DNA from 4 places in the Lysinibacillus sp. NPDC093197 genome. Region 3 is predicted to be linked to each of the others. Evidence: riboswitches for the same ligand, from Rfam matches in the RefSeq annotation. Region 3 holds a riboswitch; each other region holds the start of a gene.

The links. A riboswitch is a leader RNA that binds a small molecule or an ion and turns the genes downstream of it on or off. The one in region 3 is predicted to bind thiamine pyrophosphate.
Region 1: it holds a riboswitch for thiamine pyrophosphate, as region 3 does, so the genes downstream of both, ACIP9G_RS00790 (ABC transporter substrate-binding protein) here and thiT (energy-coupled thiamine transporter ThiT) in region 3, are expected to answer to the same signal.
Region 2: it holds a riboswitch for thiamine pyrophosphate, as region 3 does, so the genes downstream of both, thiW (energy coupling factor transporter S component ThiW) here and thiT (energy-coupled thiamine transporter ThiT) in region 3, are expected to answer to the same signal.
Region 4: it holds a riboswitch for thiamine pyrophosphate, as region 3 does, so the genes downstream of both, thiC (phosphomethylpyrimidine synthase ThiC) here and thiT (energy-coupled thiamine transporter ThiT) in region 3, are expected to answer to the same signal.

Annotation. Positions count from the first base shown of each region.
Region 1 covers NZ_JBIVOH010000001.1:156,234-164,599, forward strand. The annotation lists gene ACIP9G_RS00770 (alpha/beta fold hydrolase) at 160-1,131, shown strand; gene ACIP9G_RS00775 (response regulator transcription factor) at 1,148-1,816, shown strand; gene ACIP9G_RS00780 (sensor histidine kinase) at 1,813-2,799, shown strand; gene ACIP9G_RS00785 (hypothetical protein) at 3,084-3,503, opposite strand; TPP riboswitch at 3,874-3,985, shown strand; gene ACIP9G_RS00790 (ABC transporter substrate-binding protein) at 4,180-5,175, shown strand; gene ACIP9G_RS00795 (thiamine-binding protein) at 5,176-5,469, shown strand; gene ACIP9G_RS00800 (ABC transporter permease) at 5,466-6,239, shown strand; gene ACIP9G_RS00805 (ABC transporter ATP-binding protein) at 6,214-6,963, shown strand; gene ACIP9G_RS00810 (TatD family hydrolase) at 6,953-7,702, shown strand; gene ACIP9G_RS00815 (hypothetical protein) at 7,726-7,914, opposite strand; gene ACIP9G_RS00820 (solute symporter family protein) at 8,012-8,366, opposite strand, start outside.
Region 2 covers NZ_JBIVOH010000008.1:190,537-198,902, forward strand. The annotation lists gene ACIP9G_RS18885 (AAA family ATPase) at 1-809, shown strand, start outside; gene ACIP9G_RS18890 (DUF58 domain-containing protein) at 806-1,678, shown strand; gene ACIP9G_RS18895 (vWA domain-containing protein) at 1,690-3,435, shown strand; gene ACIP9G_RS18900 (VWA domain-containing protein) at 3,419-6,016, shown strand; gene thiW (energy coupling factor transporter S component ThiW) at 6,076-6,567, opposite strand; TPP riboswitch at 6,788-6,895, opposite strand; gene ACIP9G_RS18910 (MFS transporter) at 6,951-8,147, opposite strand.
Region 3 covers NZ_JBIVOH010000010.1:51,304-59,669, forward strand. The annotation lists gene ACIP9G_RS20450 (helix-turn-helix domain-containing protein) at 1-573, opposite strand, end outside; gene ACIP9G_RS20455 (class I SAM-dependent methyltransferase) at 716-1,465, shown strand; gene ACIP9G_RS20460 (GNAT family N-acetyltransferase) at 1,769-2,356, opposite strand; gene ACIP9G_RS20465 (polyphosphate kinase 2 family protein) at 2,466-3,293, opposite strand; gene ACIP9G_RS20470 (hypothetical protein) at 3,501-4,214, shown strand; gene map (type I methionyl aminopeptidase) at 4,262-5,017, opposite strand; gene thiT (energy-coupled thiamine transporter ThiT) at 5,272-5,832, opposite strand; TPP riboswitch at 5,954-6,061, opposite strand; gene ACIP9G_RS20485 (magnetosome magnetite crystal formation protein family) at 6,190-6,522, shown strand; gene ACIP9G_RS20490 (hypothetical protein) at 6,551-6,673, shown strand; gene ACIP9G_RS20495 (AAA family ATPase) at 6,862-8,366, opposite strand, start outside.
Region 4 covers NZ_JBIVOH010000011.1:9,328-17,693, forward strand. The annotation lists gene ACIP9G_RS20985 (catalase) at 16-1,545, shown strand; gene ACIP9G_RS20990 (methyl-accepting chemotaxis protein) at 2,069-3,754, shown strand; gene thiC (phosphomethylpyrimidine synthase ThiC) at 4,000-5,778, opposite strand; TPP riboswitch at 5,928-6,042, opposite strand; gene ACIP9G_RS21000 (AEC family transporter) at 6,090-7,019, opposite strand; gene ACIP9G_RS21005 (methyl-accepting chemotaxis protein) at 7,302-8,366, opposite strand, start outside.

The sequences.
Region 1 (8,366 bases), on a different contig from region 3:
AAAGTCACGAATCGTTGATTTAAAAACATTCGTGACTTTTTAATGTGTGCACGAACTTTAGTCAGTCGATATTACCATTCAAAAATTTATCAAAAGTTTATAAGAATTATATTTTTCTACTTTAACCTTGTATTTATAATTGAAAGGGGCAAGTAGAAAATGAAAAAAATGATGAAGTGGTTTTCGATAAGTTTCTTCACTTTATTGATTGTGCTTATCGGTTCTGTATTTAGCTTCCATAAGTTCAAAGAGAATAAAGAGACATTGTTACTAGAGAATAATACGGGCAAGTTAATCGATTTTAATGGGAAGAAGATTAACATTTATTCTGAAGGTCAGAATGCAGATACATTTGTATTTATGGCTGGCTCAGCAGTAGCAGCACCTATTTATGAATTAAAAAGCTTGTATCGTCATTTTTCAAAAGAAAATAAAATTGCCGTTGTGGAAAGAGCAGGATATGGGTATAGTGATGAATTTAACGACAATCGAGATATAGATGTAATATTAGAACAAACGAGGGAGGCACTATTTAAAAGTGGCAATAAGCCCCCTTATATTTTAGTCCCACACTCTATTTCAGGAATCGAAGCTATCTATTGGGCGCAGAAATATCCGAAAGAAGTTAAAGCGATTGTGGCGTTAGATATTGGTTTACCTTCTCAATATATAAAACATCCGGTAGGTTTCGTAGAAAAGGCTTTTATGAAGGCAGGAACTATATTAAGTGAATTAGGATTCCAAAGAGTGTTTCCGATTTTAGCATATAACGATGCCGTCTTAGAGAAAGATTTTCTGACTTCACAAGAAAAAGATATATTTAAAGCAGTATCAAATAAACAGGGAATCAACAATGATATGGAACAAGAAATGCTACATTCCGTAAAAAATAGCAAAAAGTCTACCGCATTATCTATTCCAAAAACAACCCCTATTTTATTTATTGATGCGTACCTTGATAAAAATTCTGAAGCTGCTAAAGCATCACTAAAAGACTATCAAGATTTCGCAAAGAAGTTAGAAGTTTCAAGTGTTATTCAAATAAAAAGCAAGCACAGTATTTACTTGTACCATCCAACTGAAATTTATGAAGAAACCCAAAAGTTCTTGCAAGAAATGGCTGAAAAATAGTGAGGAAGAGACAAAAATGTTGTTTACAATTTTACTTGTAGAAGATGATAAAATGATTGGAAGTTTATTGGAGAATATACTTCAAAAAGAAGGTTATAAAGTAATCTGGTTAGAAAATGGAGCATCTTTATATACAGTTATAAAGCAAGTGGACATTGTTATTATGGATATTATGCTACCTGGAGAGGACGGGTATCAGATTTCAATGCGAATTAATCAGTTAGGGCATAATATTCCTATAATATTTTTAACTGCTAGAAGTGACATTGATAGTAAATTAAGAGGGCTTGAAATTGGAGAAGATTACATGGTGAAGCCATTTGATCCAAGGGAATTATTAATACGAATAAAAAATAAATTAATTGCTTCTTACGGAATTCACAAACAAATACAGCATTTATCCATTGATGTTACTCATATGCGTGTCGTTAATAATCAGAATAATAAAGAAGTCGAATTTACAGCCTTTGAAAAGAAAATATTCTTTTACCTCTATGAAAACGCAGATTTTATTTTATCTAAAGAACAATTCATTGATTATCTTTGGCAGCTAGAAGATCGTAATCCTAATTTAATTAACGTGTATATTAAAAAGGTCCGCAACAAGATTGCGGATACAGATGGTGTGATTATTCAAAATGTATATGGAGAAGGTTATCGTATGAATACCCGTGTTAAACAATGAAACTAAAAAAGAAATATCAACTATTGCTATTGTCGGTTATATTCAGTGTTCCTCTTTCGATTGTAGTAATTAATGTAATCGTAACGGTAATTTACAATCATTTTTCAAATGATACAGAAACACATTTTTTTGAGTCAAAAGCCTATCCAATTATGCTAGGGTTATTTATCGTCTGTTTTATTACTTTGGCTATTTTATTCTCCAAATCCATTAATTCATTAATTAAACGAATTAATGAATTAAACCAAACCATTATGGAGTTGGCGAGTAACGACAAGAAGAGACTTCAAAAGATTCCTTACTCTCGAGATGATGAATTAGGGGATTTAACCAATGCAGTAAACCTTCTCATTGACCGGACGATATCGAAGGAAATTGAAATAATGCAACAAGAGCAAATGAAACTAGAACTTTTAACTCAGTTGCGCCACGATATTAATACACCTTTAACAGCTATGCGCTTACAACTTTACACAATCGAAAATGATTTTTCACAACATCAGGATATTTTCAATTCTTTAAACGAACAAATAAACTATATTTCAAAGTTATCCAATGAATATGACTTTGAGCGCTTATCTCGTGTTGATAATTCCTATATAATCATGGAAAAAGTAGATGTTCCAAAACTTATCAATACCATCATTTTAAAGTGGAATTTTTTATATAAAGTTAACCAAATCTCTATTGTGTTAAACGATTCCTCAACTAAATGCCATTGGAAGAGTAATGAAATTTGGTTGCACAGATTATTTGATAATATCTTCCAAAATATTTTGCGCCATGCAGTGTGCGATACATTGGAAATCACTTTGCAAAAAAACTCAATTATATTTAAGGATAATGGGGTTGGGTTTAATGTGGAGGAAAAGGGTACTGGCCTACGAATCATCGAAGATATTTGCCGAATGCTTGAACTACAGAGTACAATCCAATCTAACGAAAAAGGTACTCAAGTCACTATAAGTTATGCGCAACATTAAAACTTTAGTAATTGCAACGGCTCTAATTGAATGCTTCTCAAAATCTTATTTGATAACATCTTTATGTTTAACGTTGTAAATGCTTAAATTATATAACAATCGTGCGCTTAAGTTTAACTAGCAACAATAGAAAAATAATAGAAAAAAGGACTCGATTTCACTTAATAGGACTCGAGCCTGTTTTAATATATCCACTAACACGAATGTGGTGCTTAGCTGTATTGAAAATTTTTATATGAATCTTTGTCTCTGTATCTTTAATTGAAATTTTCAAATGGCTAGTTTTATTTATTCAATTCCTTATATAAAACATATTTTAAAGCAGAAATTTCATCTTCAGACAGTTTACCTTCAATTTCGGATAATACTTCATCCTTACTAATTGAACCGTTTTGCGCTTGTTCCTGAATTTCAAGTAAACGATTAACGCCCACTTTTTTAATTAACACACGTGTCGCTTCTTCCTTAGTTTGGAAGGGAAGAGTATCCGGATTTGTAGTTGCTGCCTCGCTTACAATTTCTTGAACCTTCGAATCGTTCTCGATATAAGATTTAACTTCTTCTAAATTTTCGTCATCTAAATTAGATTTCACTTTTTCAATTATTTTTTCGGAAGCGATATTTGTCCCTAAATGCCATACAGCATAGCCAGCTGCTCCGAGTAAAACAAGAAATACTACGGTAATTTTTAAAAGCTTTTTCATCAACTCACTCCTGACACTTTGAATAAAGCACAAACTCTCAAAAATCACGAAGAAAAAATGTTTTCTATAATTAGTTTAATTTCAATTATAACTAAATGACACATAGCAACTATCTTTTCAAAGGGCGATGGAAGTTATATCGTGTTGTATGGAGAATAACTCTTTTTTAACTTGTTGGTTTTGCAAAAGATTAACTGTTTCGTATTGGAGAATTTTTGATGTTCCAAATTCCATGCATATTCTATTTGCAAAAGTCATGTTGCAGAATACTTGTATAGTCCAATAGAAGCTCATTTTTATCAATTACGAAAATACTAGCTTGTCATTTTACGATAGATATGGGTATAATAATCAACGAAAAGTTCATAAGTTAAGAATGTAGGGGGGCTGGAAGTTGCCAGCTGAGATTGCGTCCGTTTAGATGCTGACCCTTTGAACCTGATTTGGCTCGTACCAGCGTAGGGAACATCTATTCAAAAATATTCGTATACTATTTTTTGATACCGTTTGCAAACGTCTGGGATAACTCCTAGGCGTTTTTTTGTTTAGGATTCATTATTCCTCCTAAAACTAGGAGTAATCTATTAGAAGCGATGCAAATGGCCTGAGAATACCTTTTCTGGTGAAAACATTCAATCGTGAACACTTTCAAACTACTAGACTTGGAGGACACAGCATGAAAAAGTGGTTTTTCGTTCTTGTTGCTGCATTATTAACATTAGTTGGTTGTAGCGAAAAAGAGGACAAAGAGGAAACAAGCACATTGAAAAAGGTATCCGTTGTACTGGACTGGACACCTAATACGAATCATACAGGACTTTATGTTGCGAAAAAGCTTGGCTACTTTGAGGAGCAAGGTTTAGACGTAGACATTTTATTACCTGGTGATGCGGGGGCAGATCAACTTGTTGCATCAGGCAAAGCTCAGTTTGGCGTTAGCTACCAGGAAGGTATAACGCAAGCACGTGTTCAAGACGTGCCTCTTGTATCGATTGCAGCAATTATTCAGCATAATACATCTGGCTTTGCATCAGATGCTTCAAAAGGCATTACGTCACCAAAAGATTACGAAGACAAAACGTATGGTGGTTGGGGAAGCCCAATAGAACAAGCTGTTTTACAATCTCTAATGCAAAAAGAAAATGCTGATATAAAGAAATTAGATATCGTGAATGCAGGAGACTTAGACTTTTTCACAATGATGCAGAAGGATATAGATTTTGCTTGGATCTATTATGCTTGGACAGGTATTGAGGCGGAGCTTCGTGGAGAAAAATTAAATATGCAGTATTTAACAGACTATAGTGAGCAACTTGATTATTATACACCTGTACTTGCAACGAATGAAAAGATGATTAAGGATAATCCTGATGTGGTAAAGGCATTTGTTGCAGCTACTACAAAAGGTTATGAGTATGCTATTGAGCATCCTAGTGAAGCAGCGGATATATTGCTTGAAGCGGTACCTGATTTAGATAAAGCACTTGTGCATAAAAGTCAGGAATGGTTAGCAAACAAGTATCAAGATGATGCGGCGCAATGGGGCGAACAAAAATTAGCAGTTTGGGAAAACTATGCGGACTGGATGACAAAGAACAACGTATTAGAAGGCGAATTTCATGCAGATCAAGCTTTTACAAATGATTTCTTACCAAAGAAAGGGGCAAAATAAATGGCTAATTCATTAATTAGTGTACAAATTATACCTAAAACAGAAAAATACGAGGATGTGATTCCATTCGTTGATGCGGCGATTGCGATCATTGATGCTTCAGGTGTGCGCTATGAAGTGCAACCACTAGAAACGACAATGGAAGGTGAACTGTCTACCTTACTCCAAATTATAGAAGAGATGAATAAAAAAATGATTGAATTGGGTGCTATTAATGTTATTACGCAAGTGAAAATTTTATATCAACCAACTGGCATTACAATGGGGACGTTGACGGAGAAGTATCGAGGATGAAACAAGTAGTAACGAAAGGAAGGTCGATTATTTTTATCGCCTTCCTGTTAGTTATTTGGGAAGTCGTTATCCGTTTGGCTGACATCCCACATTGGCTATTACCAGCGCCGAGTGCCATCGTTACTGAGGGTGTTCACTCTTATAAGACGTTCATGCCCCATGTGTTCGCTACTATACAGCTAGCGGTACTTGGCTTTGCTATTGGTATATTTTTCGGCTTGAGTGTTGCGATATTATTACACCGTTCAGCGACGGTACGGGCATTTGTGTATCCGATTTTAATTGTGTCACAAAATGTGCCTGTGCTTGTCCTTGCACCTTTATTAATTATTTGGTTTGGTTTTGGGCTGTTACCGAAGCTGATTATTATTTGTCTCGTTTGCTTTTTTCCTATCGTTATTGCGGCAATGGATGGATTTCGTCAAACGTCATCTGAGCTTAAGCATTATTTTGCAATGATAGGTGCTACAAAAGGTCAAACATTTTGGAAGTTAGAATGGCCATTTGCCTATCCGTCTATATTTTCTGGTATAAAAATTGCAGCGACATATAGTGTAATGGGGGCTGTCATCGCGGAATGGCTTGGTGCGAAAAAGGGGATTGGTGTTTATATGACACTTGCCCAATCATCGTTTCGGACGGATCGTGTATTTGTGGCGATATTTGCGATTGTATTGTTAAGTTTATTGTTGTTTGGCGTTATTCGTTTTGTTGAAAAGCTAGTTGTAAAGGGGAGGGGATCACATGCTGAACATTCAAGACATATCTAAATCCTTTGGCTCGCTTGAAGTAGTTAAAAACTTATCCTTTACAGTAAAGGAAGGAGAATTTGTGGCAATCATTGGTCCCTCTGGTAGTGGTAAAAGCACTCTCTTTCAATTAATAGGAGGTATAACGCCTTTGAATCATGGTGCTATTTTGTTAAATGGAGACGACATTCAGCAAAAAACAGGCACTATTGGTTACATGCCACAGCAACCTTGCTTATTACCGTGGCGGACAATTTTGGAAAATGTCACAATTGTAGAAGAATTGCAGCATCGACCTAATATAGAGCTTGCAAGAAAATGGTTAGAAAAGGTTGGCCTATCTTCTTTTGAAAATGCTTATCCTCATGCTTTATCAGGAGGCATGCAGCAACGTGTATCATTTCTGCGAGCTATCGTCAGTGAGAAACCAATTTTATGCTTAGATGAGCCGTTTTCAGCGCTGGATGAGTTTACAAGATTAGAAATGCAAGCATGGCTGTTATCGATTTGGGAGGAACATAAAAAATCTATCCTGTTTGTTACACATAGTATCGAAGAGGCGTTATTTTTAGCAGATCGCATTATTGTTTTAACAAAACGTCCAGCTACTATTAAGGAGGAAATAATAGTTCCGTTTGCACGACCACGATCTGAGGAAATTCGCCATAGTGCGCAATTTACACAATTAAAACAACAACTTTTCCATTACTTAAAAGAAGAAAAGGACGATGCATATGTTGATTGATGCACATATTCATTTAGATCAGTATAAGGAAGAAGAAGTGCCTCTGCTACTTGAAGAAGCACAATATGTCATTGCGGTGAGTATGGACTTGCAATCGAGTAAAAAAACGCTGAAGTTAACGAAATCATACGATAAGGTTAAGGCAGCATATGGTTTTCATCCTGAACAATCTTTACCAAGTGACGAGGACAGACAAGCTTTATTTGATTGGATACGGCTTCATGCTAATGAGATGATTGCCGTTGGAGAGGTCGGGTTACCTTATTATCGCAGACAAGCTCAGAAGATTGATGAGCAGCCTTATATACATTTATTAGAACAATTTATTAAATTGGCTAAAGAGCTTCACAAACCGATTGTGTTACATGCTGTTTACGAAGACGCTTTAATCGCATGTGATTTACTTGAGCAACATGGTGTGACGAAAGCACATTTTCATTGGTTTAAGGGAAGCGAAGAGGCGATTGTGCGCATGATACATAATGGCTATTATATTTCAATTACACCTGATTGTGTTTATGAAGCAGAAATTCAAGCATTGATTAAAAGATATCCATTGGAACTCATGATGGTTGAAACGGATGGTCCTTGGCCATTTGAAGGACCATTTGACAAAGCTCGTACTTCGCCGTATATGATGTCTAAAACCATTGAAGTTATTGCAACTATTAAAGGCTTAACAACACAAGAAGCGGCAAAAATTGTAACACGAAATACAAAGTTATTTTATAATTTATAAAGACACGACAAAAACAGCCACATCTAGTACGACGAATCGTCTACATGTGGCTGTTTCCTATGCTTTGTTCTATTTTGTTCTAGTGTAGCACGCTTCGTTTTAGTAACGCGCTCATGTGTACTGAAAGGGGAAGTTTGACGCTTTTTCTCAACGTCTTTACCTTGTGTACGTTTTAAATGCAAACGCTTCTTTTTAGCCTTAGATTGTGCCATGATAATACCTCCATATAATATTACCAATATATTACCGAAAAAGGAGAGAAAAGTAAAACCCCGTAAGCCAATGCCTACGAGGTTTTTAGTCATAATATTAGTGAGATACGTCTTGCACAGAAATACCAGTGTTTGCTTTAACATCAACTTCGCGGTATTTCGCATCATCAGATTCTTTAGAAAGTAAAGTTCCGATGAATCCACCTAGGAAACCAAGTGGAACAGAGATAAGTGCTGGATTCGTTAACATAATTAACGGTTCACCAACGAAGATTGCTTTTCCTTCAACTGGATTCCAAATGTTTGGTGATACAGCTACAAGTACTAAAGCAGAAATTAAACCTGTTAACATCGCTGTCACTGCACCAGTAGTATTAAAGCGTTTCCAATAAATTGTGTAAATAATTACTGGTAAGTTTGCAGAACCTGCAATACAGAATGCTAGTGATACT
Region 2 (8,366 bases), on a different contig from region 3:
TCTCTGAAGTGCTCGATTTATCTTTTTCACGTATTCAATTCACGCCGGATTTAATGCCTGCTGATATTACAGGAACAAGCATGATTGAGCGCACAGCAGATGGCAGACAGCAGTTTGCATTCCAGCCAGGGCCAATTTTTAGTCAAATGGTATTGGCAGATGAAATTAACCGTGCAACACCAAAAACGCAAAGTGCCTTGCTTGAAGCAATGGGGGAAAAAACGGTTACGATTTTAGGGGATACGAAGAAAATGGCAAAACCATTTTTTGTCCTAGCTACACAAAACCCAATTGAAATGGAAGGTACATATCCGTTGCCTGAGGCGCAAATGGACCGTTTCCTTTGTAAAATTCTCGTTCCATATCCAGAGAAAAGTGAGCTTATGGAAATTATGAAGCGGACAACAGGTGCGCAGGAAGTAAGCTTACAAAAAGTTTTGGATACAGATGGACTAATTATGGCGCAGCAAATGGTTAAGGAAGTGATGATTGCTGATGAGATGCTTGAGTTTGCAGCAGATCTTGTTGTGGCAACACACCCTGAAAGCGCAGATACTATCGATGAAGTAAGGCACTATGTTATGTATGGCAGTGGACCTCGTGGCTTGCAAAGCTTAATTAAGTTAGCGAAAGCTAGAGCTTTAATGAGTGGACGCTTTCATGTGTCTGTTGGGGATATTAAGTCAGTGGCGAAGCCCGTATTACGTCACCGAATGCTGCTGAATTATGAAGGGGAGGCTTCAGGTAAAACAGCAGATGATGTGATAGACGTTATTTTAGACAAAGTACAGCAAGGCGTAAGTCGATGACAAAAAACATATTGCCCGAAGATTGGTTAGCGAAAATAAGTCGTTTCCAAGTGGCGACTGCCTCCAAAATGCGTGGCCAGCATAAAGGCTCGCATCGTTCGCAGCGCTTCGGGGCATCCCTCGATTTCTCTGATTTCCGCGAATATCATTTAGGTGATGATGTGCGACAAGTAGATTGGAACGTCTATGCAAGAACCGATAAATATTTTATTAAACGTTTTTTAGATGAGCAAGAAATGAGAGTGCATATTTTATTAGATGCAACAAAATCAATGGGCGATCAAGCAAAATGGACGTTTGCGCGGCAAATCGTTGCTTCACTTGGATTAATGGTACTTGGGCGAGATGACCGTTTATCGTTTGCTTATGTGCAGGATGACGTGAAGCCACCGTTTCGTCGTAAAGGTGCAATGTATCGTCGTGCCTTTTTGCAAGTTGTAACAGAAATTGAACAAGCAACTTATACAGCAGGCTTTGCACAGGGAGCATTAAAGGCTTTACCAAAGGATAGTACTGTGCTATTCATCGTGACTGATGGGCTTGAACCTATTGAGGAATGGGAGCAGTTATTGAAAAGATTACCCCGTTTTGCAGGAGATGTCCGCATTTTACAAATCGTTACTGAGGAGGAGCTATCCCCTCATTATGCAGGAGATGTGCGTTTACTCGACCGTGAAACAGGGCGTGATGTAAATGTCACGATGTCATCAAAAGTACTAAATACGTATGAGGCAAGACGTCGCCTTCACGAAGAAGAGTTTGAAACCATTTGCCGTCGCTTTGGCGTGCGTAAACTGCAACTCAAGGTGGAGGACGGGTTGCAACATGCAATCTTTCAGCAATTATTAAAAGCACATTGGATTAGGTGAGGTGAGCCGTTTTGGGCTTTAGTCAAATTATTTTTAGCTGGACGGCCATCATCCCGGTCATTGTCCTGCTCTATTATTTCTTTCGAAAAAAATATACCGATCAAACGGTGTCCTCAACACTTTTTTGGTCTGAAATTATGCAAGAAACTCGGGTTTCTCCATATTTAAAGCATTTACAAAAAAATGCGTTGCTCTATTTGCAATTGCTAGCATTGCTCCTATTAGTGCTAGCACTGATGAATCCGTATGTGAAAAAAAGCACTATTGCGGGTGCGCAGACGATTTTTATCGTTGATACGTCCGCTACAATGCTAGCTGGTAAAGAGCAATCTACATTTGATGCACATAAAAAAGAAATGCAATCATTAGTGAAGCAACTTGACGGACGACCTGTCACATTAATAACAACGGGCAATACGCCACAAGCAGTACTACAGCAGGAAACTAATGTGAAAAATATTGAAAAAGCGATTCAAGATTTACATGTAACGTATGAAACTGCGCAAATGAATAAGGCGCTTGACGTCGCACAAGCGTTTGTTGGTGATACGCAAACATCGATTTACGTCTTTACAGATTCACTCGATAAAAAACAATTGCCAATGGAGAAAGATTCAGTGAAATGGCTCGTATATGGTGCTGAAAAGGGATTAACAAATGTTGCAATTACACGCTTTGCGGCAACGACAGACGGTAAATCTACGATGGCGTTAGTGCAACTACAAAACGATACCGACCAGGAGCATGAGCTGACAATTACACTTCAAAATAATCAAGGTGAAGTGATAATGGACGAGCAAATATCTTTATCAGCGAATGAAGCTACGACTAAAACATTTAAAGATTTACCTTTAATGGATACTATAACAGCGAACATTGATGTGAAAGATGATTATGCAGTGGATAATACACAATCGGTTGTGCTTCAAACTGCAACAGCGAATATCGTTGTCGACCAAAGCATGCATCAACTTATTCAAAAGGGCTTTCAATCTATTAATAATAATGTAAAGATTGTACCGTCATTACAACTAGCGGATAACCAAAATGCTACCATCGTAACAAATCAAACGTCATTACTTCAAAAAATACAAAGACCGTTAGTATTAATTGGACGTGATGATGTTGAAAAAAAGGAAATTAATGGTGAGGTAAAAACAACGAGCGATGCTTTATTTGCATTTAGTGAGTTAAATGATATTTATGTAAGTGCACTGTATCCTGCTTTTGATGGCTATAAAACAATTGCCACAGTAGGTGATAAACCATTTATTCAACGATCACCACAAGGGGATATTATCGTTCTAGCTGATATTGCAGATACGGATTGGCCATTATATCCTTCATTCCCGTTATTTTTATGGAGTGCGGAACAACAATTATCTGAATCAGTAGGGTCTCTTGGCATTTTCGCACCAAATGAGCAACGTTCAGTTGCGTTAGCACAAGGAGATTGGAGTGTCTATTCTCAGGACGATGAATTTTTATCGTCAATTACTAACGGTTTATTAACTGCACCGATGCAGCCAGGTATTTACACGGCTCGCTCAAGTAGTGAAGAAAAACGTCTTATCGTGCAACTACAGGCACCTGAACGTGTGATAGAAGAAGGGACGAGCTATACGCTTGGAGAGCTTCAGCAAAATGGCAAAGAAGAAGTATCAAAGGCTTCATTTGTCCCTTGGTTAATACTCATTATTTTATGTTTGCTTGTAGCAGAGTGGGAGGTGCAACGACGTCGTGGATTTACGAATTGATACGCCATTAGCCTTATTGTTATTAGTGCCATTGTTTATGTACTTTGGGTGGACTTATTGGCAAGAGCGTATGCGCCTGAAAAAAAGTCATCTTGTTGTAATGAGCATTCGTGTAATAGCAATCGGTTGTTTGGTCTTTGCACTCGCAGCGCCCTATATTTTATTACCAGTAAAGGACGAGCAAGTATTATATTTAGTTGACCGTTCTGCTTCGATGAATAACACAGAAGCGGAAATGACTAGTTTTATAGAGGAAAGTTTGAAATCGAAAAAGGATGAACAACTTGCAGGGATTTACTCTTTTTCATCAACTCTCCAAACAGAAGCGATTTTATCGAAATCATTAAAGGAAGTTCCCAAATTTACTGAAGTCAAAGGAACAGACCAAACGAATATTGAGCAAAGTCTTCAACTTGCTACAGGTATTGTCGATCCTAAAAAGGCAACAAGACTTGTTTTACTAACAGATGCCAATGAGACACAAGGGAGCGCACTAGATTTTGCAACGAAGCTAAAGGGCTCCAATATTAGTGTAGATGTCGTTCCATTTCATCAAAGCGTGACGAATGATGTGTCTCTAAAAAGCTTTGTCACACCACAAGTAGCTTACGTAGGTGAACAGCAGCAGCTTGTTACGGAAGTAAATGCTACAGCTGCAGGACAAGGTGAACTATTACTGTACGAAAATGACAAACTCATTCATCGCGAGTCTGTAGAACTTGCACAAGGTTCAAATGTTTTCACATATAAACATACGGCAACTGCAGAGGGGCTTGTAAAATATGAGGCACACGTGCAAGTTGGACAAGATGCTATTTTTGAAAATAATAAATTAACAAGTATTACAATGGTGCAAAGTGAGCCACATTTACTCATTGTTAATGGCTACGATACGACATCACCAATTGCTGCAGCGCTAGGGGCGAATTCAATCTCCTATGATGTGATAGATGCAGCAAGCTTACCAAATGAACTTTCTAGCTATTTGCAATATAACGCTATTATTTTCGATAATGTACCTGGACACTTAGTCGGTGAAGCGAAGATGGGCGTTATTGAGCAGGCAGTCAAAAACTTTGGTGTTGGCTTTACAATGGTCGGCGGTGAAAATAGCTTCGGCTTGGGTGGCTATTTTAAAACGCCGATTGAAACATTATTACCTGTTGAGATGGAGATAAAGGGTAAAGAGCAATTGCCATCGCTAGGACTTGTCATCGTACTTGACCGTTCAGGAAGTATGTATGGCTCAAAATTAGAGCTAGCGAAAGAAGCGGCCGCACGATCAGTTGAAATGTTACGCGATGAGGATACGCTTGGGTTTATTGCCTTTGATGATCGTCCTTGGGAAATCATTGAAACTGGACCGCTTGGTAATAAAGAGGAAGCAGTCGATACGATTTTATCGGTAACTCCAGGTGGTGGTACGGAAATATATAGTTCACTTGCAGCGGCATATGATAGTTTGGCAGATTTAAAATTGCAGAGGAAGCATATTATTTTATTAACTGATGGACAGTCGCAATCAGGCAATTATGAGGATTTAATTGAAAATGGTAAAGAACAAGGGATTACACTTTCTACAGTGGCGATTGGACAAGATGCAGATGGCAACTTACTACAGTCATTAAGTGAAATGGGTAGTGGTCGTTTTTATGATGTCATTGATGAACAAACAATTCCTTCAATTTTATCACGTGAGACAGCCATGATTTCCCGTACTTATATAGAAGACAATCCATTTTACCCTACAATTTATAATGCAACTGGATGGAATGCACTCTTTGCAAATGGTGTGCCACAAATGAATGCATATATTGGTACGACAGCGAAGCAGGGAGCTGCTGTGATTGCCGAAAGCGAGAAGGAAGACCCTGTATTGGCTCAATGGCAATATGGACTTGGTAAAACTTTCGCTTTCACATCAGATTCGACAGGGAAATGGGCTGGTGACTGGGCAAGATGGCAAGGATGGGGATCATTTTGGCAAACAATCATTTCGCAAATGCTACCAAGTTATAATGATGTAGCCTATGATGTACGTCTTGATACAGATGGCTCATTTATCATCACGGACCCGACAAATGAAGCTGCCTTTTTAGATATTGTCGCTGTTGATGAATCTGGCGAGGAGCTTGATTTGCAGCTTGAAACGATTTCTGCTTCGCAAGTACGTGCAGTCGTCCAAGCTAAACCAGGGTTGATTTTTTTCCGTATTGCTGACGAAGAACAGGCGATTTACCAGGCTGGACTAAGCGTACCGTACAGTGCAGAATATGAATTACGTCCAGTGAATGAAACACTTGTCGAGCAACTAACGAAGCAAACTGGTGGCTCTGTCTTGAAAGAACCACAAGATGTGTTCCGTAAGTTCACTAACAAAGGAGCAGAGCGCCAAAATATTGCAACATGGTTATTATTAACGGGGATGCTATTATTCTTCGTAGATATTACGATTCGACGCTTTGGCTGGAGCTTCATAACAAGGCATAAACAAAAAGAAAAGTCTGTAGAAGAAGCAACTGTACAGTCGGAAGACACGAACGTTGCACAGTTATTAAAAGGGATGAAAAAACGCTCTTAATTAAAAAAACGATAGCACATTGCTAAAAGCGTGTGCTATCGTTTTTTTTATAAACATAGCTACTTCGTAATAAGAAGATGCGATGCGGTTTTCTTTAGACTGCTAGCAATCATAATACCAAGAAATGCCCCAATTAAACTAGATGTAAAAAATGCAGGCATAAAAAATAATGCTCCTACGGACGTTCCCATTAATAACTGCGCATATGGTACAGCGACTAATGAGGCAAGGATACCAGTGCCAAATACTTCACCAATACCAGCAAGCCAGTAGTTGCGACTGTATTTATAAGCAAAGGCTGCACATGCCGCACCGATGACGCTTCCAGGAATCGCTAAAAGAGAGCCTGTGCCTGTTAAAATACGAATCAATGATGTAACTATAGCAACGACGATGGAAGGCATAGGACCTAATAGAATGGCACAGATGACGTTGATCGCATGTTGTACAGGATAAGCACGTGCAATGCCAGTTGGAATGGAGACAAAAATAGAACCTGCTACTGCAATAGCTACTAATAAAGCCATCGTAGTTAGTTTTCGAATAGACATGATAGATACTCCTTTTAGTTTTGTGCGATGAATCGCCGATAGAACCCAGTGAACCGCCGGTAAAATGTGACAAATCGCCGATAGCACTTCCGAAATCGCCGATAAAACCGGACAAATCGCCGGTAGACCTCGCAAAATCACCGATAGCACTGTCTAATGAATACAAAAAAGCCGCTTCCTTGTCACGAAAGGAAGCGGCCTTGCATTTTAAATTACACGAAAGCAAGCGTCGCCACTTCCCTCCGCTAGTGTGAACTAGATCAGGTTCAAAGGGTCCGTATATGAGCATATACGTCTCAGCCTTGTAAAGACTCCCCTAGTGGTGTTAAACGATTTAATTTTTCGATAATAAATGTACCATATTACAAATAATTGTCAATGGACTAATTTGCATCAGGCTGCATAAGATGCGGCGCCTTTTTCAATGTCCAAATAAGCGCTAGTAAGAAGCATGTCATTAAAATAATTGCCCCAAATATATACGGGCTGTTCATATTCCAATCGAATAAAAGACCCGCAAGTGCAGGACCAATCATATTTCCAAGGCTCATATAGGCATTGGTAAGTCCAGCGGCTAAACCTTGTTCATTGCCAGCAAGTTTAGAAATCAGTGTGTTGACGGCTGGGCGAATCAGTGTTGTTGCCGTTGAGAAAATCGTTGCGACAACTAAAATAAGTGCGAAGCCAGAAACAAATAATATTAGGAAAATAGCTACAGCAGCAATAAATAAATTGACTAATACAACTTTCATTTCCCCAAAGCGTTTAAAGAGTGGTGTTATGATGAACATTTGCACAACAACACCAAATGCGCCACCGACAGTTAAAATGATCGCAATATCAGTAGGTGTGTAGTTAAATTTGTCTGTCACAAATAATGATAATGTCGTTTGGAAATTGGCGATGCCGAACGAGAACACTAGCATAATAACCAACATAACAAAGTATGGCATTTGGACTGAACGTGCCATCTGCCTCACGAGATTGTCTTGCTTTTGTGCTTTCTGAGCTGCACTTGGTTTTGTAGAAGGTAATAACAACAATGAAAGGATAGAGGCAATAATAGCAGCTCCTCCAGCCATAAAAAATGGGAAATGCAAACTAACTTTAGATAGGAATCCACCAATACCTGGTCCAATCATAAAACCAAGAGACATAGCGGCACCTAACATGCCCATTCCTTTACCTCGTTCTTCATACGTTGTGATATCTGCTACAAACGCCATAATTGGAGGTGCTACAAAGGCAGAACCTAAACCTCCTAAGAATCGAGCAACAAAAAGCATCCAAACGTCTGTAGATAGCCCGAACGAAATTTGCCCAATACCAGTTACAATCAGACCAAAAATAATCAAATTTTTTCGACCATATCGATCCGAAAGATTCCCAGCAATTGGAGAAAAAATGAATTGTGCAAAGGCGAACGTTGCAATTAACATGCCAAGAACTTGTCCTGCTGCACCAAATATATGTAAGTACTTTGGCATAACAGGAATAATAATTCCGATACTCCCCATTGCGATAAACATATTAAACATTAAAATATACAAAGCCGCCTTGTTAGACTTCTGCTGGGTCATCGAATACCCCCCTTTTTTCTATTGAAACATTACTCCAGTCTATCATAAAGAAATATTGCTTGGCTATTGGATTATAGTCGTAGATGAATGACCTGGTGATTGGAACAGAGACATTGTTTTTTCCTATGAATAATACCGTTGATTTCCACTACGGGCGGTCGCTTTCCACGGGTATACTGTAAGCCGCAACCCTCGCTGGCGCGCAGCCTGTTGCGTCTT
Region 3 (8,366 bases):
CGCTTTATTAAAAACTTGTTTAGTAGTGGCGTTTACACACATAGCTTCATTAAATGGAGCGTAATCGGAATCCCCCATTAGTCTATTATGCTTAAATTCCTCATACATTATTTGTCCGTTCAAAATGTTAAGTACGTCCCTCTCAAATAATTCGCTTTTCGTATTTTGTAACCGCTCTACCTCAACTTTTTGATTGATATTCATTCCATACCATTCCCTGTCTTTATTCATAGTGAGTTTAACAATTGACTGAACAGGCGACTTGCTAAGTTGATATTCTTTCGGACTAATACCAAAAACAGTTTTAAAAGCTCTGCTATATGCTTCCTGCGAGGAATAATCGTACTCAAAGGCGATGTCAATTATCTTTCTGTTTCTCGCCAAATCTTCTGTAGATAAATACAACCTTCTAAGATGAATATACCGTCGAATACTAATACCTGTTACTTGGTGGAATTTAAAAGAGCAATAGTACGGGGAGTATCCCATGAAATTAGAAAGCTCATTTAATGAAAATTGATTTTTTAATTTACCTTCAATCCACTCAATCATAAATTGTATCTGTTCATCCATTTATTTCACCCCCCAAATAAAAATTATAAGTAGCATCCATATCTTTTATATGATATTTCTTGTGTTTTTTAAAAAATAATTAACTAAATTATGTATAATAATACTATAAATAGAAAAAATAATAATTTAGTTGGAGGAACATATGCAAACTTATCATTCTATTTCAGCAGAAGTTTATAATCTTGATAAACCAATTGGCAGTTCGTTTGGAGATGTTGAATACTATAGCCAAAGACTTTCACATGTGAAAGGAAAAATATTAGAGCCAGCTGTTGGAACGGGTCGTATATTAATTCCATTACTTGAGCAAGGATTGGCAATTGAAGGTTTCGATCTTTCCGAAGAAATGTTAGCGTACTGCCGAGACAATTTAAAGATGGCAAATAAAGAAGCAAACATCTTTCTAGCCAATATGGAGACCTTTCAGTCAGAACAACAATATGAAGCAATTATTATCCCAGCAGGAACATTTTTATTAATTGAAGACGATGACAAGGCTTTTCAAATACTAACTAATTTTCACCATCATCTAGAATCAAATGGGCGATTACTAGTAGATTTATTTTTGCAACCTGATTTTAGTGAAGGGAGCTCACACTATCGAACGTTTACAAACAATCAAGGCGAATTAATTACATTACAAGTAACACAATCTGAAGTAAATTATATTAATCAAACAACTACTTCGCATCATCGCTACGATAAATGGAAAGATGGTAAATGTATCGAAAGCGAATTTGAAATTTTTACTTTGAAATGGTATGGAATCAATGAATTTAAAAGGCTTTTAATGCAAATTGGATTTAGAGATATCGTCATTTCAGCAGACTATTGCTATCAGCAAGACCCAACAAATCGAAATCAAGTCATAACGTTTGAAGCTGTTAAATGACTGTTCGATGCGAAATGAACATCTAAAAAATGTGGGTGGGACAATACTTTAAAATTTTATAAAGAGTGAGCACTAGTTGTTGGTAGCGGAGGTGGCGACTCCTGCGGGAACGCACAAAACGTAAGACGCAACGATCCGCGCGTAGCGAGGGTTGCGGCTTACGGTGTGCCCGCGGAAAGCGCCCGCCGTAGCGGACAACAACGGCATTGCAAAAAAAGTGTTAAATTGATTGTAGTCAATCTAACACTTTATCTCTTTTACCATTGCCACATTTGCACTTTTTAATAGCTTATAGCCTATTCATCATGATGGCTCTAAGCGGGCATACATATAGTGATCTACCCATTGGCCATTGATGTACAATAATTTTCTTAACAAGCCTTCTCGTTGAAAACCTGATTTTTCTAAGACGCGGATAGATGCGTTATTTTCAGTTGATACATAAGCCTCCACACGATGTAATCCTATTTGTTCAAAGGCAAATTGGACAACTAATTCTACAGCTTCTGAAACAATCCCTTTTCCAACATAGATTTCATCCATTGCGTAGCCAACAAATGCACTTGAATACGGTAAACGTTTGATAGCGTACAACGAAATGTGTCCTATTAAATTATTTGTACCTAGCTCATATATACCAAATGTATATTCCCTCTTCGAGTTCATTAAATATAAACTTTCTTGAATTTTTTTATATTGAGCATCAACTGTATAGTATTCAGGACGCTGTAACGGCTCATATGTAGACCAAAAATATTTATTTCGACTTACAAGACCCATTAAGCTTTGTGCATCTTTTTCTTGGAATGTGCGAACGTAGCATTTTCCCCCCTGAATCGAGACCACATTTCCACCCTTTTTCCTTAATAAATTCCAAATTTTAAGCACCATTTCTCCCCCACAAGCCTTCCGATAAATGTAAATACATATTCATTGTATGTAAAAAAAGATGCTGCTACAACTAAAACAGTCTTGTCTTGTTATCACAGCATCGGTCTATTTATTTACTTGTTTTTACTTGTTTTTTAGAATGTATTTGTAATTCAATACTTGACGATTCAGCGTCTTCTATATGGGACTTATCTAAAACATTCGATAGATGTAGACCTCTTTTTTGTGCCTCGCGTTCAATATGTGCAAGTGTTTCTTGTAACACTTGTACTCGTGCATGTTTTTTATCGTCTCCTGCCACCAAAATCCAAGGAGCATTTTTCTTATCTGTTTTTGCAAACATTTCATTTGCCGCTTCTATATACTCAGGTGTTTTCTCACGATTTCTCCAGTCTTCATCCGTTAACTTCCATGATTTATACGGATCCTGCGCTCGCTCATTAAAACGCTTTAACTGCTCTTCATCTGACACATGTAACCAAAATTTTATAATAATGTAGTCTCCAGCAGTTAATATCTTTTCAAAGTTGTTAATCTCTTCATAAGCACGAGACCATTCATCTTTTTTTGCAAATCCTTCAATACGCTCTACTAGCACTCTTCCATACCAAGAACGATCGAATATAGCGATTTGTCCATGTTGCGGTAACTTTCTCCAAAAGCGTTGCAAATAGTTATAGCGTAGTTCGTGAGGCTGTGGAGCTGAAATTGGATGGACTATGTAACCTCGTGGGTCTACACGTTCAATTAGACGTTTAACGGCGCCACCCTTACCTGCTGCATCCATTCCTTCAAATACTAGAATAAGTCCGATTTTATTGTTTAGTAAAAATTGCTGTGCATTTAACATTTCGTATTGAAGTACTTTTAATTTCTTTTTATATAATTTTTTATCTAGTTCAATCGATAGGTCAAGATTTTTAAGATTTTGAGCCATAAAAATTCCACTCCTTCAAATTGGTTATTTCTATTGTACTAAAGAAATATTTGGATGCATATTCAAATGGTAAAATGTAGATTTTTTAATGCAAATTCATATGATACATTGTAAGGGTTTTCCGCTATAATAAAATAGATATTATGTGACAGTCATATACTTATTTGTCTTTTCCCTATACAATTTAACACGAAGGGAGAGGAATCCTTGCCTAAGTTTATTTTAATGACAATAACCTTTATTGTCTCACTCATCCTAACCTTTTCATCCTATTTCATAAAAATAAATGGTCAATCTTCGTTAGAAATCTCAAATCGTTTTCCCGTAATGTTTGCACCTATTAATATTAGTTATATGATATGGATATTAATTTACATTTTACTCGCATATTGGTTAGTTATGAATTTTCAAAAGACATCTATTAAACAGACTGTTCTCTTTAGCAATGTATGCATTTTACAGGCGCTCTCTATTTTATTTTGGCATTATGAATTATTCATAGTATTTTTCTGTTGTTCTGTAATTTTAGTATTGTACTTGTTTATCCTTTACAATACTTATCCGCATACAAATAATGCTTTAACTGGCCGTCTGCCCATTTCAATTTATTTTGCCTGGTCTACATTTATCATGATGACAAATGCAAGTTTTACGCTAACATCTTATGAATGGCATGGTTTTGGACTTAGCAACCCACTTTGGGCAGTTATTTTACTGTCAATCGGTGTAGCCATCGCCTTACATATTCGCTACTATCATTTCGATATTGTTTATCCTAGCGTGTTTATATGGGCTTATATTGGCATTGCATTCCATAATCAACTTGATGAATTACTTGTGACGACAGCGGCTCTATTTTTATGTGGCGTCCTAATCGTTGGTATCCGATTTGTCAAAAAAAAACCTGCTCACCGAAAATAAATCGGTAAGCAGGTTTTTCATTTAGCCTTGTTTATCACTTGGCTATTTTATGCTTCATCTAATGAAGTTAAAATGATTGGTTTATCTTTTGTAACAATAATTGAATGCTCAATTTGGGCAACTAATGATTTGTCAGGTGTAATAAATGTCCAGCCATCACCAGCTTCAACGATATGTTCTGCTTTCGCAGAAATAAACGGCTCAACTGCTAGCACCATACCTTCTTTCATAATTGTTGAATCCCAAGCATCGTAATAATTTAAAATATGGTTTGGCTCATCATGTAATGAACGACCTAATCCATGACCTGTTAAATTCATAATAACAGTTAAATCATTTGCATAAGCTTCACGCTCTACAGCTTTCCCAATTTGGTTTAATTTAGAACCTGCTTTTACTTTTGTCATAGCGCGATCAAAGGCACTTTTTGCTACGTGACAAAGTTTTTCTTTATCCTCGTAACCTTCCCCTACAACAAATGAAATACCTGTATCTGCAAAATAGCCATTTAGTGAACCGGATACGTCAATATTTACAATATCCCCTTCTTGTATAACACGTTGTCCTGGAATACCATGGGCAACTTCCTCATTGACACTAATACAAGTGTATCCTGGGAAATCATATTCTCCTTTAGGACCAGAAATAGCTCCTGCTTCAGCAAACATGCGGCCTGCAATTTCATCTAATTCAAGTGTTGTCACACCCGGTTTTGTAGCTACCTTCATTGCCTCACGAATTTCTGCACAAATGCGACCAATTTTTTTAAAGGCTTCAATTTCTTCTTGCGTTTTTACAATCATTTTTAACGTCCCTTTCATCTAATATCTATTCATTAATATAACATAACTTTATATGTCCATAACGCCAAACGCTTTAATTATTCTATGCTAACATTATTTCATAAGTACCATGCAAATAATAATCAGGCCTTTTTTGAAGTTCTTCGACTAAAAAATATTGACCAAATAACATGGAAACCTTGGATGATAAAAAAAATAGCATACTAAGTAACACTTAGCATACTATTTTCTCTTTTAGGACAGTCTTATAGTGTTTAAGATTTTCGCTGCATTAATTGTGGCGCAGCTGTAAATAATAGCACAGCAACAACTGCTGTTAAAATTGTTGCTGGAAGCATGTATGTTCCATTGTAAATGATTGAATAAATCCATGCGTTTTGCTCGCCTGCATACTCTGCAAAGAATACTGCACCTGCAAATGTGTGCGCAAGATAACGTAGGAATCCAGCTAACAACGTACCAATGACAATATAAACGGCCATTTTCTTTTTATTTAAAGCTGTTGCCGCTTTTAATACAGGTTCACGAACGATTGCCGCTAAACCTACTACGGTAAAGGCTACCCCGTAATCTAGTAATCCTTGAAGCCAGTGCACAATATAAGCACCAAACATTGTTTGCATAACACCAATCAATAGCCCGGTTGTGAGCCCTGATAAGAGGCCCCAACGAAATGCTATTAAGATGATTGGTACCATTACTAAGCTTACCGAGCCACCTTGTGCCCATACTTTAAAGGAAATTTGATCGAGTACAAGTCCTACCGCTGCGAAAATTGCAATTTCCACCAGCATGAGTAATCTTTTTTTGTCCATATTATTATTCTCTCCTTTGTTCCGATGTAGGATACAAGAGCAGGAATAGAAATCATTTTGATATGCATGTCAATCCGGCATAAAAAAACGATGCCAGGACAGAGCCTCACATCGTAAAAGTGTCGGTTTCTATCCACATCCCTACGCAAGCGTTAACTTACAGGTTCGAAGAGTAAAGGCATTACGTGCCCAGTCTCAGCTGACATCATCAGCTCCCCTTGTGGTCGTTACATCTAATTTTTTTGTTGAACACCCTCATTGTACGCAAACACTTTTGCAATTACAACCTTTTCAACATTAATTTTTTTGAAACTTTCGAGTTTTCTATGCGTAAATAATTAAAAAGGAGGGACTACTATGGAGAATCCAAAAATTTTATCTGCCTTTAGTTATCTCAGTATTTTTTTTGCACCATTTATCGTTCCGTTAATCGTTTATTTCGTGTCAAAAGATAGCGATGTCAAGAGACACTCCATCAAAGCACTTATTTCTCATTTAATACCGTTTGTCTTTGGTATCATTTTCTTTATCGTCTTTATATTTTCTACTATGTCATTAAACACGTTTGATCCTTCGTCTAATGGGAATACATTTATTATCATATGGTTTGTATCTTTTGGTATTTATTTACTCGTTTCGTTAGGCATAGTCATTTGGAATATTGTCCAAGCTGTACGAGTTATTCGTTAAAATTTAGTACTAAGGAGCTGTCGTATTCATGAAAGTATCGAAAGTAGTTAAAACTGCTATAAAATTAGCGCCCATCGTTATTCCGATTGTCAAAAAAGTGGTCGCAGCAAAAAAAGGAACAACTCCAAACGTAACGACACACAAAAAATAATAGCCAATGGGCTCCTATAACGTAAAAACCCACTTCGCTTTCCTGCGGCGCAACAATCTGTAAGCCGCAGGAGGCTTCGTAGGTTTTTACTTTGTTATACATAAATTGTTTGAGTGACTGGCACTTTTTTGGGGTCTAACCCTACTCCCAGTGCCCTAAGAATTCAGAATTGTTTGAGTGACTGGCACTTATTTTACTTCAAAATGTGTTGTACTATGTCCGCTCAACGTTTTTTCAACGTGTAATACTGCCGGCATAGCAGCCTTTAAATCGGCTACATGTGAAATAACACCAATCATTCTTCCAGAGTCTTGTAAATCAATTAGCGTATCAATCGCTTTATTTAACGCTTCCTCATCCAATGAACCGAAGCCCTCGTCAATAAACATTGTTTCAATACGAATATTACCTTGGAAGCTTTGAATTACATCGGCCATACCTAATGCAAGACTTAATGATGCATTAAACTTCTCCCCACCTGATAATGTTTTGACATCTCTTAATTGATCTGTATACGCATCATAGACATCCAACCCAAGCCCACTTTGCTTCGCATGTTTCTCTAACCGATCGGAACGACGCAGTTCAAACTGTCCATTTGATAAATGGAATAAACGAATATTTGCTGCCGCAGTGATTTTATCTAAATAATTAATTTGAATATACCGCTCAAATGAAAGTTTTTTCGGATTTTGACCATTCAACACTGTGTAAAGCTCTTTTACACGACCTGCTTCTTTTTCAAGGACACGGATTTCCTTTGCCGTTTCCTCTACTTTAACAATAAAGTCAGCACATGCCTTTGCATAGCTTTGCGTTTGTTGTAAGGTTTTAAATGCTTCTTCATATGTGGCACGGAGCATCTCAAGCTTTTCTTCTAATACTGTTAGATTTTGCTTTTCTTTTCCTTCAAGATGCTTTGCTCCATCCTCCATTTGTTGCTGTAAGGAATGTAGTTGTAAGGCATAGTCACGACATGCTTTACGTAAATCATCAATTTGACTAACGCTACGCTTTGCAGAAGCATAGTCTTCATACGTTGTAAAACCAACATCTTTCATGCTTACTAAAAACTGTTCACGCTTGTCATTCAGTTTATTTAGCAATTCCTCATATGCGGTTTTAGCTAGTTCTTCTGCCATTGATGCTTTATTTGTTGCTTCCTTAGTCGTTTGTAAGTTTTGTTGTATTGCGTTCCAAGCTGACTGTAACGCCATTTTTTGCGATCCCACATCTGCAATCGTTTGTTTTAAAGCTCGTAATGACTGTACATGTTCGGGTATTTGCTTTTGCTGTTCTTCTACAATCGCTTGCTGTTTTATTAACTCTTTCGATTGCTCTGCAAAATGTTGCTCTAATTGTAATTGTTTCTGTTGTAGCTGTTCATTTTTTTCGTGTTGCCCTTTTAGCTTAGCTCGCGCGACGGACAGTTGGTCATTCACTATTTTTAAAACAGTCACTTGTTGTTCAATAGCGTGTAAAGAAGTTGTCAGTTCTAATCGATCAGCTATTGAAATATGATAAGCATCTACTTGTTCAATTGCCTCTTGAAGCAGTTTTTTAGTCGATTTTAACGTCGCCTCTTGTTCCAAATATTTACGCTCAATTGCATTGGTCATCGCTCGTAAAGATTCTAGCTCCGCTTCATCTACTACTTCTAACGGTTCTCTATGTGTTAGTTGATGTGTTGTGC
Region 4 (8,366 bases), on a different contig from region 3:
AGGAGGTAAACTAATATGACAAACGCAAATGATCGTAGCCGTCGTTTTACAACAGCAGGTGGTGCTCCAGTAGTAAGCAACCACGACTCTATGTCAGCAGGTCCTCGTGGTCCTCTTTTACTTCAAGATGTATGGTTAATTGAAAAATTAGCAAACTTCAACCGTGAAGTTATACCTGAACGTCGTATGCACGCAAAAGGTTCTGGAGCTTTCGGCACATTTACTGTTACGCATGATATTTCTCAATATACGAAAGCAAAAATCTTCTCTGAGATTGGGAAGCAAACGCCAATGTTCGCTCGTTTCTCAACTGTAGCGGGGGAACGCGGAGCTGCAGATGCAGAGCGCGATATTCGTGGTTTTGCACTTAAATTCTATACTGAAGAAGGTAACTGGGACTTAGTTGGTAATAACACACCTGTATTCTTCTTCCGTGATCCGCTACACTTCACAGATTTAAACCATGTAGTTAAGCGTGACCCACGTACAAATATGAAAAACGCAAATTCTAACTGGGATTTCTGGACTTTATTACCTGAAGCGTTACACCAAATTACAATTGTTATGTCTGACCGTGGTATTCCAACAGGCTACCGCAATATGCATGGTTTCGGTTCACACACATATAGCTTTATCAATGCACAAAACGAGCGTGTATGGGTGAAATTCCACTTCCGCACAGAACAAGGCATTAAAAACCTAACTGGTGCCGAAGCAGCTGAAATTATCGGTAAAGACCGTGAATCATCACAACGTGACTTATATGAAGCAATTGAAAAAGGCGATTTCCCTAAATGGAAAATGTACATTCAAGTCATGACAGAACAACAAGCTCGTGAATTACCATATAACCCATTCGATTTAACAAAAGTTTGGTATAAAAAAGATTTCCCGCTAATTCCAGTTGGTGAATTTGAGTTAAATAAAAACCCTGATAACTACTTTGCAGAAGTAGAACAATCATCGTTTGCACCATCTAACATTGTGCCTGGTATCAGCTACTCTCCAGACAAAATGTTACAAGCACGTATTTTTGCTTACGCGGATGCAGCTCGCTATCGCTTAGGCGTAAACCACCACATGCTACCTGTAAACGCACCAAAATGCCCATTCCGTTCATTCCACCGCGATGGCGCTATGCGTTTTGATGGTAACCTTGGTTCTACTTTAAGTTATGAACCAAACAGCTATGGTGAATGGGAGCACAATTTAGACTATAAAGAGCCACCATTACGTATTGATGGTCATGCAGATATCCACGACTTCCGTGAAGATGACAATAACTACTTCGAGCAACCAGGTAAATTATTCCGTCTTTTATCTGCGGAAGAACAACAACGCTTATTCGAAAATACAGCAAACGATATGGCTACTGTTGAAGAATTCATTAAACGTCGTCACATCCTACACTGCTATCTAGCTGATCCTGCATACGGTGAAGGTGTAGCAAAAGCGATGGGTCTTTCATTAGATGGAATGAATCTTTCAAACCCATATGTAAAACAAGAAGTAAAACCAGAAGTAAAACAAGTAGCAAACATTTAATATTCCACTTTATTGATATCCAATATTGCTTGCCGTCACTGGCAAGTAGACAAAAGGTAGCGAGAATTAACTTCTCGATGCCTTTTGTCATTTTTACTCCGTTTAATTGCTAGTTCCTTCGAGTTTTCCCAATAAGCTTTATAACAAGCAGCTATAATGGAAGACTATCTTACATATTTTAATCTTCCTTCGTTCTAAAGCTTTCTCATCTGTCACAAAAACAGATACTGTAATATTCCGTTTACTATTCAGTTGATTGGAGCCAAGTGCCACCACTCGTTCTGGAAGGTATCTCCCCCACTCACTGATAATGTAACACAGTGGAATTCAACGATTAAATTCACCTATAGTTATTGTTTTTTTGATTCGTAAATCCCCCATTGTCATATAGGTGTTTTTATTAACATTTATATCTATCGATAAATTCCACAATTTCATATTATTTTCATACTCTAAATAACGATAAGATATGCTGACATTGTTGCTTACTAATACAACAAAACTGGAATGGAGGAAAAGAACGATGTCTATCAGAAAAAAACTCTATATTGGATTTGGTACAATTATTCTTCTACTACTAATTATCTGCTCAATATCCTACTACCAACTGAATAACATCGATAAATTGAATAAAGAATTATTTGAAAACCGTGTTAATAAACTTATACAAGTCGATAAAATCCTTATCGCTGCTGCTTTGCAAGGAAACTATCTTCGTTCATATATGCTTGAACCAGATGACGTAACAATACAAAAGCTCGAGGAGCAAGAACAAATAATCCAAGCTAAAATAACAGAGCTGGACAAAATGTTTACTAGCCAAACAACACAACAGCAAATGGACATTATTAAAACGAACCAAGCCATTTTTGAAAATGCAGCACAAGAGATTATCAATACATATAACCCAGATGATGTACAATCTGCTATCAATATTCTTAGAGCAAGAGCACATCCTGCAAGAGAGGCAATTCAACAAGCAATTCACGAGATTGCCATTTATGAAGAGGAGCAAATACAACTAGCCCGTGCAGAGTCGTCAAGAGCAGAATCTGTAAGCTCGAATATCATCCTAATCCTCGCTGCTACTTCTATAATTCTCTCCTTTATAATTACGTTCATTATGACAAGAGTGATTACAATTCCCGTTAATAAACTAGCCACAGCAGCAAATGTAATTGCTAGCGGAGATCTACGACAGGAAGATGTAGAAGTAAAAACAAAAGATGAAATTCGAAATTTGGCTGATTCATTTAATGTCATGAAAACTAATTTGCGCTCACTTATTGATAATGTCGCAAAAAATATTGAGTACACGACTTCTAGCTCTGAAGAATTGTCGGCAAGTACAGAGGAAGTTTCTCTTACTTCTAGCGATATTGCAAAACGTATAGAAATCATGGCAGAGGACGGTAACCAAGCTGTAGTTACTGGACAGGATACCTCTACCGCTATGGACGAAACAGCTCGTGGTGTCCAACGCATCGCTGAAGCAACACAAATGTTACATTCAAAGGCGATTGATACACAAACTGTTGCCGATAACGGCGAAAAAATGTTGCAAACGACTGAAAATCAGATGATGGTCATTCAGCAATCCTCAGATAAGACAAACGAACTCATTAAACAGTTAAGTTCACAATCGGCTGAAATTGAAAATATCACGAAAGTTATTACCGATATTACCGATCAAACCAACCTACTTGCACTTAATGCAGCCATCGAAGCTGCACGTGCAGGCGAACACGGACAAGGCTTTGCAGTCGTTGCTGATGAGGTACGTCAGCTAGCTGAAGAGTCAAAAATATCCGCCAACCAAATTATCAATTTAACTACAAATATTCAGCAAAACACAAGAGAAGTAGAAAAAGCTGTGAGCGTCACAGTGCAAAAAGTTGATGAAGGCGTTACATACATTCATAATGCACAAACTGCCTTTAATGAAATAATGGACGCAATTGAACATATGGCATCTGAAATTGAAGACGTTTCAGCTTCCACACAGCAAATTTCTGCCGCTACTGAAGAGGTTGCTGCATCGGTCAATGAAATGTCATCTGTGGCAAAAAATGCGGCACAGCAATCCGAATTGATAGCTGCGGCAATTGAAGAGCAAACATCAATTATTCAAGAGGTTAACGCTGTTGCAAAATCATTAAGTGATGAGGCAACAACCCTTCAAGAAGAAATAAATAAATTTAAAATTTAATAGCCAGCCAAAAAAAGAAAAAGTGTTAGATTGACTGTAATCAATCTAACACTTTTTTGCTATGAACATTGTTATGACTACGGAGGACACTTTCCACTCTTCACACTGTAAGCTACAACTTGCTTGTGAGTGGTTCATTGCGTTTTATGTTCTGTGCAAGCACCGCATCCACTACCATTAACTATTGCGCTCTTGTTCCATTTTATTTATTACTAAAGGGAAAACTTTAACGCCTCTGTTCTTTATCATTGATACAGTCTGCTACCAGTATCTTTGAACTCTTTTGCCTTTTCCTGCATCCCTTGATGGATTGCTTCTGTCGTATTTAAATCGTTTTCTTTAGCATAGTTACGAATATCTTGAGAAATTCTCATACTGCAAAACTTAGGACCACACATCGAGCAAAAATGTGCCGTTTTTGCTCCTTCTGCTGGTAAAGTCTCATCGTGATATTCTACAGCTCGCTCTGGATCTAACGATAAATTAAATTGATCGCGCCAACGAAACTCAAAGCGAGCCTTTGAAAGAGCGTCATCTCGCTGCTGTGCACCAGGATGACCTTTAGCTAAATCCGCTGCATGTGCCGCAATTTTATATGTGATAACACCTACACGAACATCTTCTCGATTTGGTAACCCTAAGTGCTCCTTCGGTGTTACATAGCACAGCATCGCTGTTCCAAACCAGCCAATCATTGCAGCGCCAATTGCTGATGTAATGTGATCATAGCCAGGAGCAATATCCGTCGTTAGAGGACCCAATGTATAAAATGGCGCTTCTTTACAAACTTCTAATTGCTTGTCCATATTTTCCTTAATAAGATGCATTGGCACGTGCCCAGGTCCCTCTACCATCACTTGTACATCGTGCTTCCAAGCAATTTGCGTTAACTCCCCTAGCGTTTCAAGCTCTGCGAACTGCGCCTCGTCATTGGCATCTGCAATTGAGCCAGGTCGTAATCCATCCCCTAACGAAAAGGCAACATCATACGTTTTCATAATTTCGCAAATTTCTTCAAAATGAGTATATAAGAAATTTTCTTGATGATGGAATAGACACCACTGTGCCATAATTGAACCTCCACGCGAAACAATACCCGTTACACGATTAGCTGTAAGCGGTACATAGCGCAGCAATACACCTGCGTGAATCGTGAAGTAATCAACCCCTTGTTCAGCTTGCTCGATTAGCGTGTCACGATACACCTCCCACGTTAAATCCTCAGCAACGCCATTTACCTTTTCAAGCGCCTGATAAATTGGCACTGTTCCAACAGGCACAGCAGCATTACGAATAATCCATTCGCGAGTTGTATGAATGTGCTTCCCAGTAGATAAATCCATAATATTATCAGCACCCCATCGTGTTGCCCATGTCATTTTTTCAACTTCCTCAGCGATGGATGAAGTAACAGCTGAATTTCCAATATTGGCGTTAATTTTCACGTGGAAGTTACGGCCGATAATCATCGGTTCCGCCTCAGGATGATTTATATTAGATGGCATTATAGCACGCCCTGCCGCAATTTCTGCACGTACAAATTCTGGTTTTAAATTTTCGCGAATCGCTACAAATTCCATTTCTGGCGTAATAATTCCTTGTCTTGCATAATGAAGCTGTGTCACATTACAGCCTTTTTTCGCACGTAAAGGTTTGCGAGAAAGCTTTGGAAAAACATTTTCCTTTATGCGCGGGTCATCCGCGTTGCGGAATCCATTATCCTCGGGCTTAATGGTACGTCCCTCGTATTCCTCTACATCGCTCCGTTCTTTAATCCACGCACGACGCAAAGCTGGTAAACCTTTTGTAATATCGACTTTGTAAGTTGGATCTGTATAAGGGCCACTCGTATCATAAACTCGTATAGGTGCGTTATTCTCTTCACCAAAGCTACCCGTTGTGGGGCTTAGCTTAATTTCACGCATTGGCACTAATATATCTGGACGTGATCCTTCTACATATACTTTTTTACTTCCGTCAAAGCTTGTCATAATGTTCATGTTTTTTTCGCTAACTGTTGTCATTTACTATTCCGCTCCCTTTTACGTAAATTATTAAAAGGACCGAATCTAGCCCACTCCAACAAGTAGCATTACAAATAAAAAGCCGAATCCAAAAAAATATTGGATCCGGCTGTACATGTAAGGTTACATTTATCGCAAAGTTCAAGGAGTGCGAAGTTCATTAACTTTCCCACGCTGGTATGAGCCAGATCAGGTCCAAAGGGTCAAGAAACCTCAATGCGTTTCCCTCTCAGCCCGACTCATCGGACTCCCCTAGTTAAGCTATTCAGTTTGATGCTAGTGTAACAGATATTCCTAATAGATGGAAGCCATTAAGTAAATAGTATTTCTGCCATATAAATTACGATTGTTACTGTAATACAGCTAACAATTGTTGAAAAAAGCACCGTTTGTGCAGCGGTTTCTGACCCTAAATCATATTCTAGAGCTAGACTCGAGCTATTACGTGAAGTTGGGAATGCACTCGCAATAAAGAGCGATTGGGCCACAACGCCATCTAAGCCGAGGACAAAAATGATAAGCAATGCAACAGCTGGACCTACTACAAGTCGTGTAAAACAGCTGACAAACACAGTTCTATTGAACATTGATTTAATTTCAAGCTGAGATAGTTGCGCACCGAGCGTAATAAGAGCAACTGCGATAAACCCATCAGCAACGTGGTCAATTGGAATACGGATAAATTGGGGAATGCCAATATTAAAGAAATTCATTGCCACACCGATAATGAGCGCATGAATAATCGGCATTTTCAGGAAGTCCTTCACAATGGCCATACCTGATTTAGTTGAAGAAATTAAATTATATAATCCATATGTATAGGTCGTTACATTTTGAAAAATAACGAGAATAACTTGAATGGCCACCCCAATTGGTTGTGTCACAAAAATCATTTGTGCCACCGGAATGCCATAGTTACCAGAGTTAATGAGTACAACACTATTTTTAAATACCGCTGCCTCTGTTTTCTTTAAACCTAGCCCCTTCGCTATAAAATGACTAAGCACCATTTGACTCCCAATAAAGAGCACAATAAATAATGCCACTTCACCGAGCACCGATAGTTCCACGCTCGTTTCATATAAATTTACAAATACGGCTGCTGGCATAAAACAATATGTAATAAGCTGGGATAGCGCTTTTAAATTAAATTGAAATTTCCTCTGTAAAAACGCACCAAGTACAAGCAACACTAAAATAGGCGCAACAATTTTAAAGAAAATCATACCGAGATACATCATGGAGGCGCCCCCCTTTCATCTTTCTATAGTAAAACTGTTCCCAAACTGGGTCAATGCCCTCTCCGCTCTACCGTTTACATAAAAAGAGACTGTCCTTGGAAAAGGACAGTCTCAACATGTCTACAAAAGCATCAAGAAGTTTTACCGGCGGTTTCTCAAAGGTTATCGACGGTTTCAGAGGGTGTATCGGCGATTCCCCCACGTTTATCGGCGATTTCCGAGGGTTTACTGGCGATTTCCTCGGGATATTCACTTTGCTTTGTAGAAAATTCAATAGCTTAATTATGCAAGTTTAAATCGATTCACGACTTCTTGTAGCTCTTTAGAGATTTGGTTCATATTGTTAATTGATTCTGCAACCTTTTGCATTTCTGCCTGTTGATCCACAGCAGATGCACTTACTTGTTCAGCAGAAGCTGCAGTTTCCTCTGAAACGGCAGAAATACTTTGAATCGCTGTAACTGCCTGATCTTTTTGCTCTAACATTTGGGAAAGATTTGACAATAGATCATTAATTGCCGTTGCAATAGAATGAGAAAGCTCATTATTATCTTTAAAAGCAAGCTCTGTATTTTGCACTGATTCATTTTGAGCTTGCATCAAATCAGCATTAGAAGCAATAACAGACACCGTTTGCTTCGCGTCTTCTAGAATGCTAGTCACCGTTTTCTTAATCACTTCTGTTTCGTTTTTAGACTGTTCCGCTAGTTTACGAACTTCTTCCGCTACTACCGCAAAGCCTTTTCCATGCTCTCCTGCACGAGCAGCCTCAATACTTGCATTTAACGCTAGTAGGTTGGTTTGCTCCGTTACTCCTTGAATGGATACAATAATTTGGTTGATATTTCTGATGTTGCTAGATAAAGATTCCATCTGACTTTGAATGCGTACATTCATTTCATTTGTTTCAGCATTTCGATCACGTAAGCTTTCAACTTCTTTCATGCCCTGCTCTGTAGAAGATTTTGTTTTCATTGACAGCTCATCCATTTGTTTGGAAAGCATTGTAATGGCGTCAATTTGATCGGATAAATCAATCATTCGATAATTTGTTTCTTCCGTATCCTCTGATTGTTTCGAAGCACCTTGCGCAATTTCATTGATAGCTACAGATACTTCCTGATTTGATGCGACAATTTCATTAAATGCTTCATTGACATCATCTGATGATTGATTAAGTAATGTTGAAGAATTTAATACCGTATGGATGGCATCATTCGTTTTGTCCAGCATATTGTTATAGGCTACTGCAACAGCACCAATTTCATCTGATTTTATAAATTTTTCATCTATTTTTTTAGTTAAATCGCCTTCAGCCGCCGTTTCAATAGATGCACGTAAAACTTT